Regions from separate parts of the Levilactobacillus sp. HBUAS70063 genome, predicted to be linked through region 3. Evidence: predicted binding sites of a transcription regulator. Region 3 holds the regulator's gene; each other region holds the start of a gene.
The links. Region 3 encodes CtsR, which represses protease genes until heat stress. Its sites were predicted from a motif close to TTGGTCAAAAAAGGTCAAANA; they were not measured.
Positions count from the first base shown of each region.

Region 1: a site for CtsR is predicted at 2,126-2,146, ahead of V8I28_RS09655 (ATP-dependent Clp protease ATP-binding subunit). Genes of this name have one in related genera too.
Region 2: a site for CtsR is predicted at 4,454-4,474, ahead of clpP (ATP-dependent Clp endopeptidase proteolytic subunit ClpP). Genes of this name have one in related genera too.

Region 1 covers NZ_JBANSM010000006.1:5,164-11,426, reverse strand. The annotation lists gene V8I28_RS09655 (ATP-dependent Clp protease ATP-binding subunit) at 1-2,064, opposite strand, end outside; gene V8I28_RS09650 (hypothetical protein) at 2,378-2,578, shown strand; gene V8I28_RS09645 (phosphocarrier protein HPr) at 2,747-3,013, shown strand; gene ptsP (phosphoenolpyruvate--protein phosphotransferase) at 3,013-4,743, shown strand; gene V8I28_RS09635 (glycosyltransferase family 4 protein) at 5,097-6,263, shown strand, end outside.
Region 2 covers NZ_JBANSM010000004.1:155,685-161,947, forward strand. The annotation lists gene V8I28_RS07565 (HdeD family acid-resistance protein) at 1-267, shown strand, start outside; gene rapZ (RNase adapter RapZ) at 756-1,640, shown strand; gene V8I28_RS07575 (gluconeogenesis factor YvcK family protein) at 1,637-2,650, shown strand; gene whiA (DNA-binding protein WhiA) at 2,654-3,592, shown strand; gene clpP (ATP-dependent Clp endopeptidase proteolytic subunit ClpP) at 3,784-4,380, opposite strand; gene V8I28_RS07590 (LytTR family DNA-binding domain-containing protein) at 4,656-5,105, shown strand; gene V8I28_RS07595 (LiaF transmembrane domain-containing protein) at 5,111-5,848, shown strand; tRNA gene V8I28_RS07600 (tRNA-Arg) at 6,091-6,162, opposite strand.
Region 3 covers NZ_JBANSM010000006.1:192,614-198,876, forward strand. The annotation lists gene V8I28_RS10505 (ATP-dependent Clp protease ATP-binding subunit) at 1-2,073, opposite strand, end outside; gene V8I28_RS10510 (CtsR family transcriptional regulator) at 2,091-2,558, opposite strand; tRNA gene V8I28_RS10515 (tRNA-Pro) at 2,832-2,905, opposite strand; tRNA gene V8I28_RS10520 (tRNA-Pro) at 2,943-3,016, opposite strand; tRNA gene V8I28_RS10525 (tRNA-Arg) at 3,051-3,124, opposite strand; tRNA gene V8I28_RS10530 (tRNA-Leu) at 3,145-3,230, opposite strand; tRNA gene V8I28_RS10535 (tRNA-Gly) at 3,242-3,313, opposite strand; tRNA gene V8I28_RS10540 (tRNA-Thr) at 3,341-3,413, opposite strand; tRNA gene V8I28_RS10545 (tRNA-Leu) at 3,450-3,531, opposite strand; tRNA gene V8I28_RS10550 (tRNA-Val) at 3,571-3,643, opposite strand; gene serS (serine--tRNA ligase) at 4,528-5,799, opposite strand.

The sequences.
Region 1 (6,263 bases), 190 kb from region 3:
CCGTGCCCCCATGGTTGGATTGTAGCCCTTTTGGACCAATTGTTCTTCAACAGGTTCGGTGACGTGGATGTGGAGACCTTGACCGGCCAGCATCTGGTTAACATCATCGATCATTAAATCAACGATGTGCATCAGATTATCCTTGCTCAATGAATTGAATTCAATGATGTCATCGAAACGGTTGAGAAATTCCGGCTTGAAGTAGTTGGTTAGGTTACCCAGAACGGAGTGGGTGGTTCCTTCGGCAGCGGCTCCGAAACCAACATTGGCTTCGGCATCGCCGGTCCCGGCGTTACTGGTCATGATGATCAGCGTGTCCTTGAAGGAAACCGTCCGCCCTTGCGAATCGGTCAACCGGCCATCGTCAAGAATTTGTAAGAACATGTTCATGACGTCAGGGTGGGCCTTTTCGATTTCATCCAACAGAATCAACGTGTATGGATGACGCCGAACTTGCTCGGTGAGTTGACCAGCTTCTTCATAGCCAACATAGCCAGGCGGTGACCCGATCAGCTTAGAAATGGAATGTGGCTCCATGTACTCGGACATGTCGAAACGAACCATGGCGTCCGTGGACCCGAACATTTCATTGGCTAATTGCTTGGCCAATTCCGTCTTCCCCACACCGGTTGGTCCGACGAAGAGGAAGGAGCCGATTGGCCGACCAGTGCCGTTTAACCCAATCCGGTTCCGGCGAATGGCGCGGGCAACCTTATCGACCGCTTCGTTCTGGCCGATGACGTGCTTTTCAAGGTCGGCACCCAAGCTCTTGAGCTGGTGTTGTTCCTTGGCCTGTAATTCACCGACCGGAATGTTGGTCTTTTCTTCAACGATGTCTTGCATGTCCTTAACCGTGACTTCGGCGGAAGCATTTTGGTCGGCGTCCTTGGCATTTTCCTTGGACTTCTCCAGCTTCGTGACTTGATCACGGTAGTAGGCGGCCTTTTCGTAGTCTTCCTGCTTCAGGGCAGCCTGCTTCTGATCCTCGGCCGACTTGATCTTTTCATCAATGGCCTTCGGATCGGCGACATTAATGGTTAAGTTCTTGCGTGAACCGGCTTCATCCAACAGGTCGATGGCCTTGTCGGGTAAGAAGCGGTCTTGAATGTACCGATCGGATAACCGAACGGCCGCATCAATCGCATCGTCCGTGTAGTGGACGTGGTGGTAGTCCTCGTATTTCTTTTGGATACCCTTTAAAATCTTAACGGCTTCGTCAGCACTCGGTTCATTGACCGTGACCGGTTGGAACCGCCGTGCTAAGGCTTGGTCTTTTTCAATGTCACGGTACTCACTCAGAGTCGTGGCCCCGATTAATTGAAAATCACCACGGGCGAGGGCTGGCTTTAAGACGTTGCCAGCGTCCATCCCGCCTTCGGCATTCCCGGCACCCATGATTTCATGGATTTCATCAATAAAGAGGATGATGTCGGGGTTAGCCTGAACCTCTTTCATTAACTGTTGCATGCGTTGCTCGAACTGGCCACGGATACCCGTACCCTGGACCAGTGAGACCACATCTAGACGAATAATCTGCTTGTTGGCGAGCTTTTGAGGAACGTTGCCTTCGACAATGCGTTCCGCAAGGCCCTCAACAACCGCCGTCTTCCCGACACCGGCTTCCCCAATTAAAACGGGGTTGTTCTTCGTCCGCCGGTTCAAGATTTCAATGACTTGAGCGGTTTCCTTATCCCGGCCGATCACGGGATCGACCTTGCCATCCTTGGCCATCTGGGTCAGATTCAGACCATATTGGCTGAGTAAGCCGTTGCCTGAACCGCCCTGATTGCCGGAAGGTTGGGTTGGACGCCCTTGACCAGACGCTTGTCGGAAATTAGCTTGGCTGTTGTCGCCGCCTTGCATTGCCCGGAAAATATCATCCAGGTTATTAAAGCCGAATGGATCTTGTGCCATACGGCCACCTCCATTTCCAGAATCGTTTGATTGCTGTTGCTTCAGCAGCTGGTAACAATTTTGGCATAGGTCAACTTGTTGCCGCTGCCCATTTACACTCATGTAAAGGTGAATCGTTGCTTCATTGCGGTGGCAATTTTGACATAGCATCTTGTCGTCTCCTTTCTTGCCTGGAGTTCTCGTAGGAAATTCCCACGCGGTCGACGAAAAGCCTTTGACCTTTCTTGACCATTGACCACATTATACCGCGTTCAGCTGACCGTGCAAGTATTTTGTTTGCACGAAAGATGCGCGGTGTGGCGGGCGATTTCCAGCGAACGACTACATTTTAGCACTCTCGGCCATAGAATGCTAAAATGACTATCTCAAATTGGTCAAAAAGTTAAAAAAGTTTTGACCGCTACGGATTTTGACCGTAAGATAGGGAAGAACGTTTTGTTTAGAATTAGGAAGGGGGCACGCTATGGATCGCGACTTTACGGATTTAATGAATCAATTAAAGGATAAAAAAATCGACCAGTTTGAAGTTACGCCGGAAGACTTTCCCGCTTTTCAAAAGGCGTTTATGGCATTTGAGACGCGCAAACGGGTGGTTGGCCAGGCCGAAAAGAACGGTAAAATCATCTATCACTACGATCATGACGCCGGAAATAGCGGTGAATAATGATTTTTTGATGAAAGCGGTTCATGTATAACTTGTAATTTCTCGCTTAGATTGATATTCTTAATAGGTAGGCGTGACTCGTTGAATGGTTGTTTGATCAATGCGCAAGGTCAAGGCGAGTGACGTTCGGTAAGTAGTCAACCTAAGCTTAAAGGAGATCGATCAATTATGGAAAAACGCGAATTTCATGTTACAGCAGAAACAGGTATTCATGCACGTCCAGCGACTTTATTAGTTCAATCAGCAAGCAAGTTCAATTCTGAAGTTAGCTTGCAATACCAAGACAAGTCCGTTAACTTGAAGTCTATCATGGGTGTAATGTCCTTAGGTGTTGGCCAAAACGCCGACATCACGATTACGACTGATGGTGACGATGAAGCTGACGCTATGACTGCCATTGCTGAAACGATGACTAAAGAGGGTTTATCTGACTAATGAAGGCGATGCTCAGGGGGATTGCTGCCAGTGATGGGGTGGCTTGTGGTCGGGTCTACCGACTAGATGAGCCAGACCTGCACGTTTCTCAGCAGACAATCACTGATCTTGATTACGAATTAAATCGTTTCCATCAGGCCCTTGCAGCAACCGTCTCGGAGATCGAGACGATAAAAACTCGTGTAAATAAAAACCTGGGTGCTGACCGTGCCCAGGTTTTTATTGCGCAAATGGCGATGTTAAAGGACCAGGATTTGGTGGGAAACATTGAACAGCGGATTCGCGACCAGCACGTCAACGCCGAATTTGCCGTGGCATTGGTCTCGACGACCGTGCGAGACGAGCTGGCGGAGTTGGCGGACAACCCCTATCTACAGGATCGGCTGACTAATTGGCAACAGGTGGCCAAACGACTGACAGCCCACTTACTCGGCGTCACGCTACCCGATTTGGCGTTGGTTAAGACGCCGGTGATTGTGGTCACCCATGACTTGATTGCCAGCGAGGCGGTGGCCACTAATCCCCAGCAGGTCTTAGGCTTTGTGACCGATGCCGGTGGGCGGACCTCGCATTCATCGATTCTGGCGCGGTCCCTGAATATCCCTGCGGTGGTCGGTACGCAAGCGGCCACCCACGAGCTGACTAATGGTGACCTCATCATCGTCAACGGAACGCAGGGGAACGTGATGGTCGGTCCGACCGCCGATGAGATTGCCGTGGCGCGGCGGACCATGGCCCAGCGGGTAAAGAACCAGCAACGGTTGGAAAAGCTCACGCATTACGAGACGGTGTCGAAGGACGGCGTGGGCGTCACGCTGGCTGCCAATATGGGGGCCGTTACCGATTTACCACGAGTTACCGCCAGTGGCGCCGAGGGGGTCGGTTTGTTGCGAACCGAATTTCTTTACCTGGACGCGCAGCACTTACCGACCGAAGATGAGCAATTTGCCATCTATCGGCAGGTGCTGACCGAACTTAGCCCCCGGCCAGTGGTCATTCGCACGCTTGACGTGGGTGGCGACAAGGATTTACCGTATCGGCCCATGCAAAACGAGGCTAATCCCTTCATGGGAGCCCGGGCCATTCGGCAAAGTCTGGCGCATCAACAGGTCTTTCGCAGTCAGCTGCGGGCGTTGATTCGGGCCTCGGCGTTTGGCGACCTGAAGATTATGTTTCCGATGATTGCCACGCTGGATGAATTGCGGCAGGCCAAGGCCATCTATGACGACGAGCGCTCGAAGCTCACGGCTAAACGTGTGCCGATGGGCAAGATTGCCGTGGGGATGATGGTTGAGGTTCCGGCGGCGGCTTTGCTGGCGGACCGGTTTGCCAACGAGGTGGACTTCATGAGCATTGGGACCAATGACCTGATTGGGTATACCCTGGCGGCCGACCGGACCAATCAGAATGTGGCCTATCTCTATCAGCCGTATCATCCTGCAATCCTGCGGCTCATCAAGCACGTCATCACGGCCGGCCACGCCGCGGGGATTCCCGTGGCCATGTGTGGCGAGATGGCGGGCGATCCGATTGCACTGCCGTTGCTGTTGGGCATGGGCTTAGACGAATTCTCCATGGCCCCCGGGTCCATTCTCAAGACGCGTCAGCTGATTAGTCAGCTGGATGCGCACGAGTTGACCTCATTAGCGGAGACCACGGTTAACTCGGCCAGCACCAGCCAAGAAGTGGTGACGATGGTCCAAGCGGCCGTACCGGATGTTTTGAAATGAAAATTAAGCGTTCGTGAAGAGTTTGGGCGTCTGGCCCAAGCTCTTTTTGCTTGGTAGCGATTGGGGGATGCGGACTGTGGTGGCTGGCTTCCGAGCGAGGTGGAAGCCCGTCTCTTAGGCTGGAACCGGCCCCCACAGCAGACGGAACCCTTGGCAGCCGCAGGCGTAGCACAAGAGTTACCGTAAAAATCAGCGGGGGAACGAGTAACCGGCGTGAATGGGCAAATGATGAGATTTTCTTGCGATAGCGGCTGACGTTTGCAATCCCCTAGTCAAACCCATATAATTGTGATGATTGTACAAAGCGAAGCTCCAAAACTTTTAGCCAAACACAGACGCAAGGGGGATTGGCGATGAACATTGGCTTATTTACGGATACCTATTTCCCTCAAGTGAGTGGGGTTGCAACTTCGATTAAGACGTTGCGTGATCAATTGGAAAAACAGGGGCATCAGGTCTACATCTTTACGACCACCGATCCGAACGTGGAACGCAACGTTTATGAGCGGAATGTCTTCCGTTTTTCGAGTATTCCGTTCGTTTCGTTTACGGAGCGGCGGATTGCCGTTCGGGGATTATTTCAGGCCTATCAGATTGCAAAGGAATTGAACCTAGATATTGTGCACACCCAGACTGAGTTCTCGATGGGGTGGATTGGAAAATTTGTGGCGCGGAACTTGGAAATCCCCTGCCTACATACCTACCACACGATGTACGAGGATTATCTCCATTACGTGGCCAACGGGAAGATTTTGAAGCCCGTGCACGTTAAACAGGGGACGTTGGCCTTTTGCTATCACCTGACGGGGGTCGTGGCACCGAGTGATCGGGTGCTGACGACGCTCACCGACTATGGGGTGAAAGCACCTATTCGGGTGATTCCGACCGGGGTCAACCTGCATCAATACGAACAGCCAGATACGGCTAACCTTCGGCGGGAGTTGGGGTACCGGCCGGATACGCCGGTGATTCTGTCACTGAGCCGGTTGGCCTACGAGAAAAATATCAAGGAAAGTATTGCCGCGATGCCGCGAATCTTAGCGGCCGTCCCCAACGCCCAGCTACTAATCGTGGGGGATGGACCGGCCAAAGAAGACTTGGAGCAACAGGTCCGAGACGCTCAGCTCACGGATCACGTGACCTTCACCGGGCAAGTCAACAACAATGATGTCTTTCGCTATTACCACATGGCGAATGTCTTCCTGTCGTCGTCCGATTCCGAGTCGCAGGGGTTGACCTACATCGAGGCCATGGCGGCCGGTACCAAGATTGTGGTCATGACCAGTCCGTATACGGATGAGTTGCTGTCTAGCCGAACCTTAGGGGTGACGTTTAAGACGGCCGACGAGATGATTGCCAACGTCATCGATTACCTGCAGCACGGGGATGAAGAGCAGGACCCGGATTTATTGGCCCGTAAATTGGCCGAAATCTCCGCGGATACCTTTGGCCAGCGGGTCATCTCGTTTTATCAGGATGCCCAGGCCAGCTATGAGGCCACGCACGAGGATACCCCGGAC
Region 2 (6,263 bases), on a different contig from region 3:
AGTGCCATCGTGACGTTGGGCTACCTGTTTGCCATCTGGTTTATCGTTGATTCCTTGGAACGTTTACTGGTTGCTAGCCACCTGCGGAGCTTCGGGGGCTTTTACTTCTGGCTGTCCATCATCTTTGATGTCCTGGCGTTAGTCGTGGGGATTCTGTTGTTCGTCCACCCGGTCGTGGCCGCACTGTCCCTGAATGGCTTAATCGCCATCTTCTTCACCATCTTTGGCATCAATGCCATCTGGATCTCCATCGCCCGTAGCCGGTAAAGTTACGTAGCGGCTTGCTGGCTTGGTCGCCTTACCGTTCGCCAAATATGAGCTGGAACGCGGTGGGGAGGACCGAACTGAGCCTGAGAAACGGTCTCAGTTCTCGCTTGGAACCGCCCAAAACCGGCGTTTCCAAGTCGCCATTTCCCAAGAAACCCACTTGGGAAATCCCACGGCTGAGCTCATATTTGGCTTCACTCTCGGCTACGGTCATGGTTATCCGCAACCAAACAGTTTATTCAGCCAGGCAATGTCGCTGGTGAACGGCAAGGCGACCAGATCCGCGGCCAGGGCGGGCCAAAGATTTGCCAATTAATGAGTTAATCAAACGCTAGTCCCAGCCTAGATGGTGGGGGCTAGCGTTTTTGTGTGGGGCAGTTTGGTCGAAAAAGAGAAGGATTTGTGGAATTTAAGGGAATTGTTAGGAAAAGACACGCCCGGTGTGTTATACTGCTTAAAGACGTTTTTAAAGAAGCTGGAGGAGAGCCATGACAAATGAAATCCATTTAGTCATCATCACTGGGATGAGTGGCGCCGGGAAGACCGTTGCCATGCAGAGTTTTGAAGATTTGGGGTATTTCTGTATTGATAATATGCCACCTTCGTTACTGCCCAAGTTTTGGGATTTGGTCCGCGAGTCCGGTAAATTATCGAAGATTGCCCTGGTGATCGATTTACGATCCCGAGCATTTTACGATGAAATCGTCAATATGCTGAATAACGTGGCCGTTCACGGCACGATGAACGCCCAGGTCTTATTCCTGGACGCTTCCGATGAGGAGCTGGTCTCGCGCTACAAGGAGACCCGGCGTTCCCATCCCTTGGCGCGCAACGGTCGGGTGATGGAAGGTATTCAACGCGAACGGCGGCTGTTGGCGCCGATTCGCCAGGCGGCACAATTGGTGATCGACACCACCCAGTTGAGCCCCCGGAAGTTGCGGGAAGAGATTTTTCACAATTACGAGACCGAGTCGGCCCAGGTCTTCCACATCGAAGTCATGTCGTTCGGCTTTAAATACGGGTTGCCCATCGATGCCGACATCGTCATGGACGTTCGTTTCCTGCCCAATCCGTACTATATTCCGGCTCTTCGGAATCAAACGGGGAAGGATCAGGATGTTTATGACTACGTCATGGCGCAGCCCCAAACCGAAGAATTTTACGAACAGTTTATCAAGCTCCTCACGACCATCGTGCCGGGCTATAAAAAGGAAGGTAAGGCTAACCTTACCATCGCGATTGGCTGTACGGGCGGGCAACACCGCTCGGTAGCCCTGGCAACACGTATCGGTCAAGCACTAGGCAATACTTACCCAGTCCACGTGACCCATCGCGATATTGAAAAGCGAAAGGAGTCCGCTAACCGCTCATGAGAGATCCATTGCGTACCCGCCGGCCCAAGATTGTGGTCATTGGTGGGGGGACTGGTTTACCGGTCATCTTAGGCAATCTCCGCGATCGTGATGTCGATATCACGGCGGTGGTAACCGTTGCCGATGACGGCGGTTCTTCAGGCATTATTCGCCACTACGTCAACGTGGTGCCGCCTGGAGATATCCGTAACGTCATGGTGGCTCTGGCCGAAGTCCCATCTATTTATAAAGACTTGTTTCAATACCGATTCGAAACGACTGATGATTTCTTTGCCGGCCACGCCATTGGAAACCTAATCATTGCCGCCTTATCGGAAATGAAGGGCGGTATTTTTGATGCTGTCCAAGAACTTTCGCAGTTGATGCGCGTCAACGGTCACATCTATCCGGCCGCTAACGAGCCACTGGAGCTGCACGCGCAGTTTGCCGATGGCAGTACGCTCAGCGGTGAATCCGAGATTACGGCGGCTCACAAGCTGATTAAGCGGGTGTGGGTCGAGACCAGTGATCACCATGACCAACCGCATGCGGTGCGGCAAGTGATCGATGCGATTATGGACGCCGACCAGATTGTGCTGGGACCCGGGAGCTTATTTACCAGTATCCTGCCGAACCTGATGATCGACAGCGTAGGGACGGCCGTCAAGGAGAGTCCCGCCGAGGTTGTGTACATCTGCAATATCATGACGCAGAAAGGTGAAACGGAAAACTTCAGCGATGCCGACCACGTCCGGGTTCTGAATCAACATTTAAACGAAAACTTTATCGACACGGTGCTGGTGAACTCCCAGACGGTGCCGAGTCAGTACATCGATTATCAACGTTGGGATGAGATGTCCCAACCCGTTCGTCACGATTTCCAGGGACTCCGCGATCAGGGGTGCCGGGTAATCTCCACGGACTTTCTTGAATTACGCGATAACGGGGCGTTCCACAATGGGCAGGAGGTTGTCAATGAACTGCTCAACCTGATTGGTCAGCCTCGTTATCGGATGGAAAGGGGACTTTAACGCATGTCATATGCCAGTGAAGTGAAGAAAGAGCTGACGACCCTCGAAGTCCATCGGGACAATGCCAAGGCCGAGCTGGTAGCGTTGATCCGGATGAACGGGGCGTTAGGCTTAGCGAACCACCATTTCGTCTTGAACGTGCAGACGGAGAATCCGGCCATTGCGCGGCGGATGTACCAACTGCTCAAGCAGTTCTACGATTTGGAAAGTGAATTGTTGGTTCGGCGGAAGATGAAATTAAAGAAAAATAACCTCTACATCGTGCGGGTGAAGACCGGTGTGACGGAAGTCTTGTCCGATCTGGGTATTTTCGACGGCATGCAACTGCTCGAATCCGTCCCAGCGGAGATTTTGAATTCCGACCTATCCGTGCGCTCCTACCTACGCGGCGCCTTTCTGGCCGGCGGGTCCGTCAACAATCCGGAAACCAGCCGGTATCATCTGGAGATCTACTCCCTATACGAGGAACATAACCAGATGATTGCGGAAATGATGAACCGGTATAACTTGAACGCGCGAACGATTGTGCGGCGCAGTGGTTATATCACTTATCTGAAGAGTGCCGAAGAAATTGCCGACTTTCTATCGTTAATTGGGGCCACCACGTCCATGCTGAAGTTCGAAGACATTCGGATTATGCGGGACATGCGGAACTCCGTGAACCGGCTGGTCAATTGCGAGAACGCCAACTTAGATAAGGTGGCCAACGCTTCAACCCGGCAGATCGATAACATTCAATTCATCGATGCCACGGTGGGACTGGCGCAGTTGCCGGTCAAACTGCGTGAGGTGGCCGAGACCCGGTTGGCTCACAAGGAAGTCAGCCTCAAGGAACTGGGCGATCTGGTGCCCGGTGGTCCGATCTCCAAGTCGGGGATTAATCATCGACTGCGGAAGATTAACGACTACGCCAAGCAGCTGCGCGAACAGGCTTCTGCTTAAAGTTTTAGAAATAACGAGACCTCGAGCCGAATGGCTGGGGGCCTTTTTGGTCTCTGGACTGGTCAGAGACGCCGCCCGTGGCTTAAACGAGCGATCGGGGCGAGCTTGACGGTCCCGTTGCGCCAGTGTTTCCAAAAAAAACCACCCAACGCTCACAGTCGTTGGGTGGTTTCGTTTAAATTAAACATCAATTACTTGGTTTGTTCGCTACTGTTGGTCATGATGTGGTCGATTAACCCGTAATCGACGGCTTCTTGAGCACTCAAGTAGTTGTCCCGTTCGGTGTCTTGGTTCAGACGTTCAACGGGTTGACCGGAGTTTTCGGCCAAAATCTTGTTGATTAATTCACGCGTCTTCAAGATTTCGCGAGCGGCAATTTCGATTTCGGTCTGTTGACCTTGCGCGCCACCGGATGGTTGGTGAATCATCACTTGGGCGTGAGGCAAGGCAAACCGCTTGCCTTTAGTCCCAGATGAAGCCAGAACACTGGCCATAGAAGCGGCCATCCCCAAGGTGATCGTTTGTACGTCAGATTGGATGAAGTTCATGGTATCGTAGATGGCTAAGCCGGAAGAAACGACACCACCGGGTGAGTTGATGTAAAGTGAGATGTCCTTGGTGGAGTCTTGGGCATCCAAGAAGAGCAATTGTGCAATGATGGCGTTGGCCATGTCATCTTCAATTGGACCGGAAAGCATAATGATCCGGTCTTTTAATAGTCGTGAATAGATATCATAGGCCCGTTCGCCACGGGATGATTGTTCAATAACTGTAGGTACTAAATTCATGACAAGATAGCCTCCCTTATTTATTTAACGTAGAAATGGCTAGCGATTGCTAACATGTTGCTAGTGTACCGCTATGGTCAAAATAGGTCAAACAATATGACTTCGATAATTTCAACAACCATTTGACTAGAACTATCATACCAGAAATTGACCAAACGTCACGTATTCTATCACGTTAGCCACCGGTTACGCCAAGAAAGTGACCACTTACGAACGCGCTATTTATTTTTGGTCGGTCGTATGGTTAACTAAGTAAGACGAAAGGGGGTGACGACTTGAAAATCCATGTGGAGGTTGATCCGACACTAAGCGAACCGGAAGTGACCATCCGGGTACCAGCCCGCACACCAGTGGTTGACCAGTTAGTGGGGGCCATTCAAGAGGTCGCGGCGGGCAATCAGCAGTGGACGTTCAGTTGGCACGGCGAGAGTTTTCGGGTCAATCTTACGGATATTCTATTCTTCGAGGCAAGTGACCATCAGGTGGCGGTGCATACGGCAACGGCGCGCTATACGACCACGCAGCGGCTGTACGAATTAGCGGAGGCCCTGCCGCCTCAGTTCATGCGGGTTTCCAAGTCGGCCATCCTCAATCGGACGCAGGTCTTCTCCCTGACGCGGTCGGTGACGGGGAACCTGGTTAAATTTCAAAATTCACACAAGCAACTCTACGTTTCGCGGCGTTATTATCAGGCGTTGAAGCGGGCGCTAGAGGAAAAGGGGTAAAAATTATGCGTAAACGAGCAAATTGGTTTTGGGGCGTCTTCCTGGTCCTAGGCGCCGTGGTCCTAGTGACGAGTCAACTCGGTATCTTCAGTTATCACGTGGGTCTCTGGCCACTATTGTTGGCGGTTTTTCTGGTGGCGGCCTTCGTTGAAAGTCTCATGCATCTGGCCGTGTGGGGGATGGTCTTCTCCCTGGCGTTTCTGGCCATTATCTTTGCTAAGCCGCTGGGCATCGCGGCCCTGGCCCCGTGGACCATTCTGATTGCGGCGGTGTTGTTGTCGCTGGGACTGTCATTGATCATTCGGCCCAAGCGCTGGTACCACTACGATTGGCGGGCTCAGGGAAATTGGTCGCATCACCATCACCGCGATTGGTCGCACCACGGCGAGGATGACGTGGAAACGCTAGACGACTCGGCCATTGTGGTCGATGTCAATATGAGTAACAGCATCCGCTACCTCCAGTCGAGTGATTTTCGTCAGGCGGACGTGCGGGTTTCCATGGGCAATGCCAAGCTGTACTTTGACGACGTGACCCTCAGCGATGGTGGGGCCCTAATCAACGTGGACGCCCATCTCGGTGGCATTCAACTGTATCTTCCTACGGACTGGAACGTGAAGGTGGACGTGGATGCCGACCTCGGAAGCGTCGAGACCACGGGGGAACCCGCGGGAACGACTGGTCCAACGGTGATGGTCAAGGGGCGGGTCTCCCTGGGGGGCCTTGGAATTATTTATATTTAAACAAACTGTAGGAAGCCTGGGACAAAATCGCCCAGGCTTGTTTGCGTCACCTTTACATAGCTAAAACGTGCGCCAAAAGGCAGTCGGTTCCGCTTAAAACGACTAACCAAACAATCCAAGCCCGGGATTATTCAGTTAGCAGCCTTAATGCTCGCCGGCTAATCGCCTTTTGTCACACTCCCTTTTTAAGCGACAAAAAAAGCCTCATCCCGAAAGATGAGACCTGACCGCTTTGCTGGTAATGCGCCCGGAGGGAATCGAACCCCCATTTCAAGAACCGGAATCTTACGTGCGATCCATTACACTACGGGCGCATAGTGATTAACAACACCTTAACTACTATAACTGATTTTGGATAAAAATACAAGTTAGTTTCTGATGAGAATGCCAGATTTACCGAACGTCGGGATTCGGC
Region 3 (6,263 bases):
ACTATTGGCCAAGTCCTCGGCACCGAATCCAACGGTCTTTTCATCCCGCAACTTCGTAGCCCCCAGGTTCGAGGTCATGATGAGAATGGTATTTCTAAAGTCAACCTTCCGTCCCTTGGAGTCCGTCAAGTAGCCGTCGTCCAAGACCTGCAACAGAATGTTAAAGACATCCGGGTGGGCCTTTTCCACTTCATCAAAGAGCACCACGGAGTATGGCTTCTGCCGAACCTTCTCCGTCAGCTGACCACCTTCGTCGTAGCCCACGTAACCCGGGGCGGACCCAATCAGACGACTCGTGGAGTACTTCTCCATGTACTCGCTCATGTCGACCCGAATCATGTTGTCTTCGGAACCAAACATGGCTTCGGCCAAGGCCTTGGCTAATTCGGTCTTCCCGACCCCGGTTGGTCCGAGGAACATGAAGGACCCAATTGGCCGGTTCGGATCTTTCAGACCCGAACGTGCCCGCCGGATGGCCCGCGCAACCGCCGAAACGGCTTCCTTCTGGCCGATGACCCGCTTGTGCAGGATCTTTTCCAGGTTAACCAGTCGGTCGGCATCCGTTTGCTTCAACTGTGTAACGGGAACGCCCGTCCACTCGGCCACCACGTCCGCCACGTCTTCACCGGTTACATCGGTAGCGTACTGATGGTCCGGCGTTGCCGTTGCGGCCGCCTTAGCCTCGCGAGCCTCAACCTTTTGGCGTAAGGCCATTTCCTCGGTCCGTAACTTCGCCGCGCGTTCGAAGTCCTGCTGCTCAATGGCGGCTTCCTTCTCATCGGCTAAATCGGACAATTCCTTGGCTTGCTTGCTGGCTGGCGTTGGCTTATCCATCTGGTCGATTCGCACCTTGGCGGAGGCTTCATCCATCAGGTCAATCGCCTTATCGGGTAAGAACCGGTCGCTGATGTAACGGGTTGACAGCTTAACGGCCTGTTCCAGCGCATCGTCCGTAATGTTGACGTGGTGGTGGTCTTCATACCGTGACCGCAAGCCCTTGAGAATCTCCAAAGCTTCTGCACTGGTTGGTTCGTTGACCTGAACCGTGGCAAACCGTCGTTCCAGAGCTGCATCGGATTCGATGTACTTCTGGTACTCGTCCAACGTGGTGGCCCCAATGGTTTGGAGTTCACCCCGCGCCAAGGCCGGCTTCAGGATATTCGAGGCATCGATCGCCCCTTCGGCACCCCCCGCACCAATCAGCGTGTGTAATTCATCGATGAACAGGATAACTTGCCCGTCGTTGTAAATTTCTTCAATAACCTTCTTCAACCGGTCTTCAAACTCACCACGGTACTTGGTTCCGGCCACTAAGGACCCCATGTCGAGCATCATCAACCGCTTATTGCGCATATCTTCCGGGACATCACCGGCGACAATCCGTTGGGCCAGGCCCTCGGCAATCGCCGTCTTCCCGACACCGGGTTCCCCAATCAAGACAGGGTTGTTCTTGGTCCGCCGACTCAGAATCTGAATGACCCGCTTAACTTCCTTGTCACGACCGACCGTCGGATCCATGCGACCCTCTTTAGCCGATTGCGTCAGGTCCCGGGCCAGTGAATCCAGCGTCGGGGTGCCTCCCTGAGCCGTTCGCCGGTTGCGATTATCGCCACGACGCTTAGGCGTATCGGTAATCCCGAGCTTCCGTAAGACCACCTTGTGGGCGTCCGTGAGCTGAACGTTCAGGTTCTTTAGAATCCGTGAAGACAAAATCGTTTCGTCACTGAGCAACGCCAACAGGAGGTGTTCCGTTCCAATCTTCGTTGCGCCTAGCCGTTTCGCCTCGTCACCAGCGATGGCCAGCATCGACTTGGCTTTGGGTGAGTAGGGTAGGTAGCTATCTTTATCGGTGTTCGTCAGCGTGCCGTAACCTGTGAAGCGTTCAATCTCTTCGCGAACGTCATCTTCGGTAACGGAGAATTGCTGGAGAACTTTGTTGGCAATGCCATTTTTTTCAATGGTGAGGGCCAGCAGCAAGTGTTCCGTCCCCACTGCTTGGTGCTTGAAGTACTTTGCTTGTTCCTGTGCCAAGACGAGGACACTCTTAGCGCTTGGTGTAAATAGATTATCCATTGCAGCTCCTCACTTTCTTAACTCTCATAACGTAGGTGATTCAAAATAGAAATTAAAATCTGCGCGCGAATCTGCTCGTCAGCTTGCCGGTCTCCCGTGTTAATGGCGTCCTTGTTAATCGCCGCGAAAATGATGTTGGCCTCGCTGCGGTTAATCGCTCCGGCCTCAAACAGGCTTCGAACCACGGATAAGCTATCGTGCCGGGTAATGTGATCCCCGACCGCGGTCACCAACGAATCGATAAAGTCTAAGTTATCCAGCAACTTGACCTTTTCAATCCGAATATAACCACCGCCACCTCGTTTACTCTGGACCACGTAACCGTCCTGAATCGTAAACCGGGTCTTAATCACGTAGTTAATCTGCGATGGCACGACGTTAAACTGATTCGCAATTTCTGCTCTGCGGATCTCCACCTGCTGGGATTCAGCCAAAATCTGCTTCAGGTAAGATTCAATAATATCCGAAATATTTTGATTCTCCATTATCGTCCCCCCTTCAGTGCAGTGTTCTTGACTAATGTTGACTAATATTATACGAATTTCCAGTAAAATTGCAACGGATTAGACCGCCGATCGGTGAGAAGTTTTAATTTCTTAACAACGAACCGGTCTGGCGGTAAAGGTCCCGTCACTCGCCGTCGCCATTTCATAGAAGTTCTAGTAATCTATGGTACCAAAAAAACGGCGCGCTTCCAAACAATCTGTACGGAAGCGGCCGTTTCTATCATTATATATGTAATTGTGAGAATAAAAAAATCGGGAAGACAAGATTTGAACTTGCGACCCCCACGTCCCGAACGTGGTGCTCTACCAAGCTGAGCTACTTCCCGAAGAAAGCTCACTGACCCACTAATCTTGTCAGTCAAATCGGGAAGACAGGATTCGAACCTGCGACCCCCTGGTCCCAAACCAGGTGCTCTACCAAGCTGAGCTACTTCCCGAAAATTGCTTACAATCGCTTATAAGCAACAAAAATGCACCCAGTAGGAGTCGAACCTACAACCTTCTGATTCGTAGTCAGACACTCTATCCAATTGCGCTATGGGTGCATAATTATTATTAAGTTAAATGCCGAGGACCGGGATCGAACCGGTACGGTCATCACTGACCGCAGGATTTTAAGTCCTGTGCGTCTGCCAATTCCGCCACCCCGGCAAAAGGGCAAAAGCGGAAGACGGGATTCGAACCCGCGACCCCCACCATGGCAAGGTGATGTTCTACCACTGAACTACTTCCGCAAATTGGCTATTTGATTAATGGTGCCATGCCGACTAGAGGATTCGAACCTCCGACCTCCTCATTACTAGTGAGATGCTCTGCCAACTGAGCTAAGTCGGCAAAATATTGTTTGAATATTTTGCTATATTTGATTAATGCAGGTGAAGGGACTCGAACCCCCACGTCATAAGACACTAGAACCTAAATCTAGCGCGTCTGCCAGTTCCGCCACACCTGCAACGTTGGCGAACTAACGCCAGGAACTTTTGGGTTCCGATGGAGGATACAGGGCTCGAACCTGTGACCCTCTGCTTGTAAGGCAGACGCTCTCCCAACTGAGCTAATCCTCCATATTTTTCGAAGCAAGCAAAGCGCCTTGCTCGAAACAACTATTACAATTTACCATGCTCAGCGAATCTTGTCAACAACAATTTCGAATTATTTTGAATAAATATTCGTTAGCTGAATAACTACTCGCTTAACAACAAATAATATTGTATCTCATCTTTCCGGAAAAAGCTACTCTTTTTTGCATTTTCTTGCAAACTTTTGAATTGCTATCTTTTCAAGAAAGATTGTCAGTGCAAGCCTTAGCCAACTTCCGTCGCTGCCGCCCGAATTAACCAACAGAAACTATTTTATACGAAGTCCCTACCCCTCGTCAATAAGAAATTGCAAAAATACTCAAAAAGTTTATTCACCGCCTTCCAACCGAACCGGCACGACCATGGTTCCGCATCACAAAAGGCGCTCACCGACAGGACTAGTCGGTGAGCGCCTCACATTTAATGGTGCATAAATACTTAAGTTGTTTTCTCTATGTGCCTGCGGCCGGTCGTTATTGCCTACGGCTGGCTACCTTACCATTCGTGACAGGTGGACTGACGGCTCGCTATGGGCAGGACCAACCCGAGCTGTAGGGCGGCCTAATTCTTCGGCACCAATCGGGTAAACTCTCGCCAGCGAAGAATATCCCCTCGCATCATCGACCGGTCACAATTGACAAGTCACCCACGCCGGAGGAGGCCAGTAATGGAGCCAGCCGTGACAACGGTGTTAGCTGGCGTTTTATGCCAGCTTAGACCGTGGGACGACTTGGGAGACTCGCGGGCCTTGCGAGGCTTCCAAGCGAGCCGGAAGCCCGTTCCTTGGCTGTAGGCGGTCCCCACAGCGGCGGAATTGCTGGCAGCCGCAGGCAACTGCTGCATTTAACCAAGAAATGACTAACGATGAATTACTTGGTGATCTTCGTGACGCCGCCCATGTATGGAACCAGGACTTCTGGAATCGTGACGGAACCATCCGCGTTTTGGTAGTTTTCCAAAATAGCGGCAACAGTCCGGCCAACCGCCAAACCAGAACCGTTCAGTGCGTGGACATACTGCAACTTGCCGTTGTCATCGCGGTATTGAATGTGGGCCCGCCGTGCTTGGAAGTCCGTGGTGTTGGAGCAACTTGAGATTTCGCGATACGTGTTTTGTTCTGGGAACCAGACTTCCAAATCATGCGTCATGGCGGCCGTGAAGCTCATGTCGCTGGTGGTCAGCGTAATCACGTGGTAAGCCAACCCTAGCTTCTGTAAGAGGCTCTCAGCGTGTTTCGTCAAGGCTTCCAATTCGTCCCATGAGTTTTCTGGCTTACAGAACTTCACCATTTCAACCTTGTTAAATTGGTGAAGGCGAATCAATCCCCGGGTATCCCGGCCGGCACTCCCGGCTTCGGACCGGAACGCCGGCGTCAACGCCGTGAACCAGACTGGTAGGTCGGCTTCCGGAATCACTTCGTCACGGTAGTAGTTGACCAACGGCACTTCGGCGGTTGGAATCAACGTCATATCTTCATCCCGCAATTGGTAAACGTCTTGCTTGAACTTCGGGAATTGGCCGGTCCCGTACATGGAGTCATCGTTGACGATGTATGGGGGCAAGACTTCCTTGAAGCCCGCCTTGGTGTTTTCATCCAAGAAGAAGTTGTAGACGGCCCGTTCCAAACGCGCGCCCAGACCGAGGTAGTAGAGGTAACGACTCCCCGAAACCTTGGCCCCGGCTTCGAAGTCTAAAATCCCCAGATCTTCTCCCAGTTCATAGTGGGCCTTAGGCGTGAAGTCCATGTTCGGCTTCTCACCCCACTTGCGCAGTTCAACACTCCCGTCTTCCGTCAAACCAACGGGAACGTTGTCGTTAGGAATGTTCGGCAGGTGAGCCGCCGCGTCTTGGACCTGGGCCTTTAACGTATCGAGGTCGGCGTCAATCTTCTTGATATCGGCACTAACCTGACGCATTTCGGTAATCTTATCGTTGGCATCTTGCTTGTTCCGCTTGAGTTGGGAAATTTCATCGGACACCGTGTTCCGTTGGGCCTTCATCGTTTCACTCTTGACGATTAATTCCCGACGCTTAGCATCTAAAGCCAGTAAGTCGTCGATATCGGCTGGGTCGACTCCCCGCGTCGCTAACTTTTCTTTAATGAAATCTGGTTCTTGACGAATTAATTTTAAATCTAACATCTGCTTGCTCCCTTCGATTTTCCGGATGATACAAAAAAGGCCTCCGTCACATGGGACGAAGACCTTCGCGGTACCACCCAAGTTCATGACTGCAATCTTCAGCCATACCCTTGAACATGATAACGGTCTGCACCGTGCGGCATTACCCGCCCACTTTAGTTTGTGCTGGAATGTTCGACGTAGCGGTTTGCAGCTTTCCCCGCTTCTCTGGCCGTCTACTTGATAGGCACCTCGTGTTTTTGATTAAGCCCATCATACCGCATTTTCCCGGCGATGACAATTGCTAACTGGCTGGAAAATTAAAATTGATTTAGTCTGGTTCACGCTGGTCGCCTTACCGTTCGCCAAATTTGGCCTGGAACGCGGTGGGCAGGACGGCCCAAGCCAAAACCCGGTCTTGGCCCTCGCTTTGAGCCGCCAGCCCACGTCTCAAAGACGCCATTTCCCAAAAAAATCACTTGGGA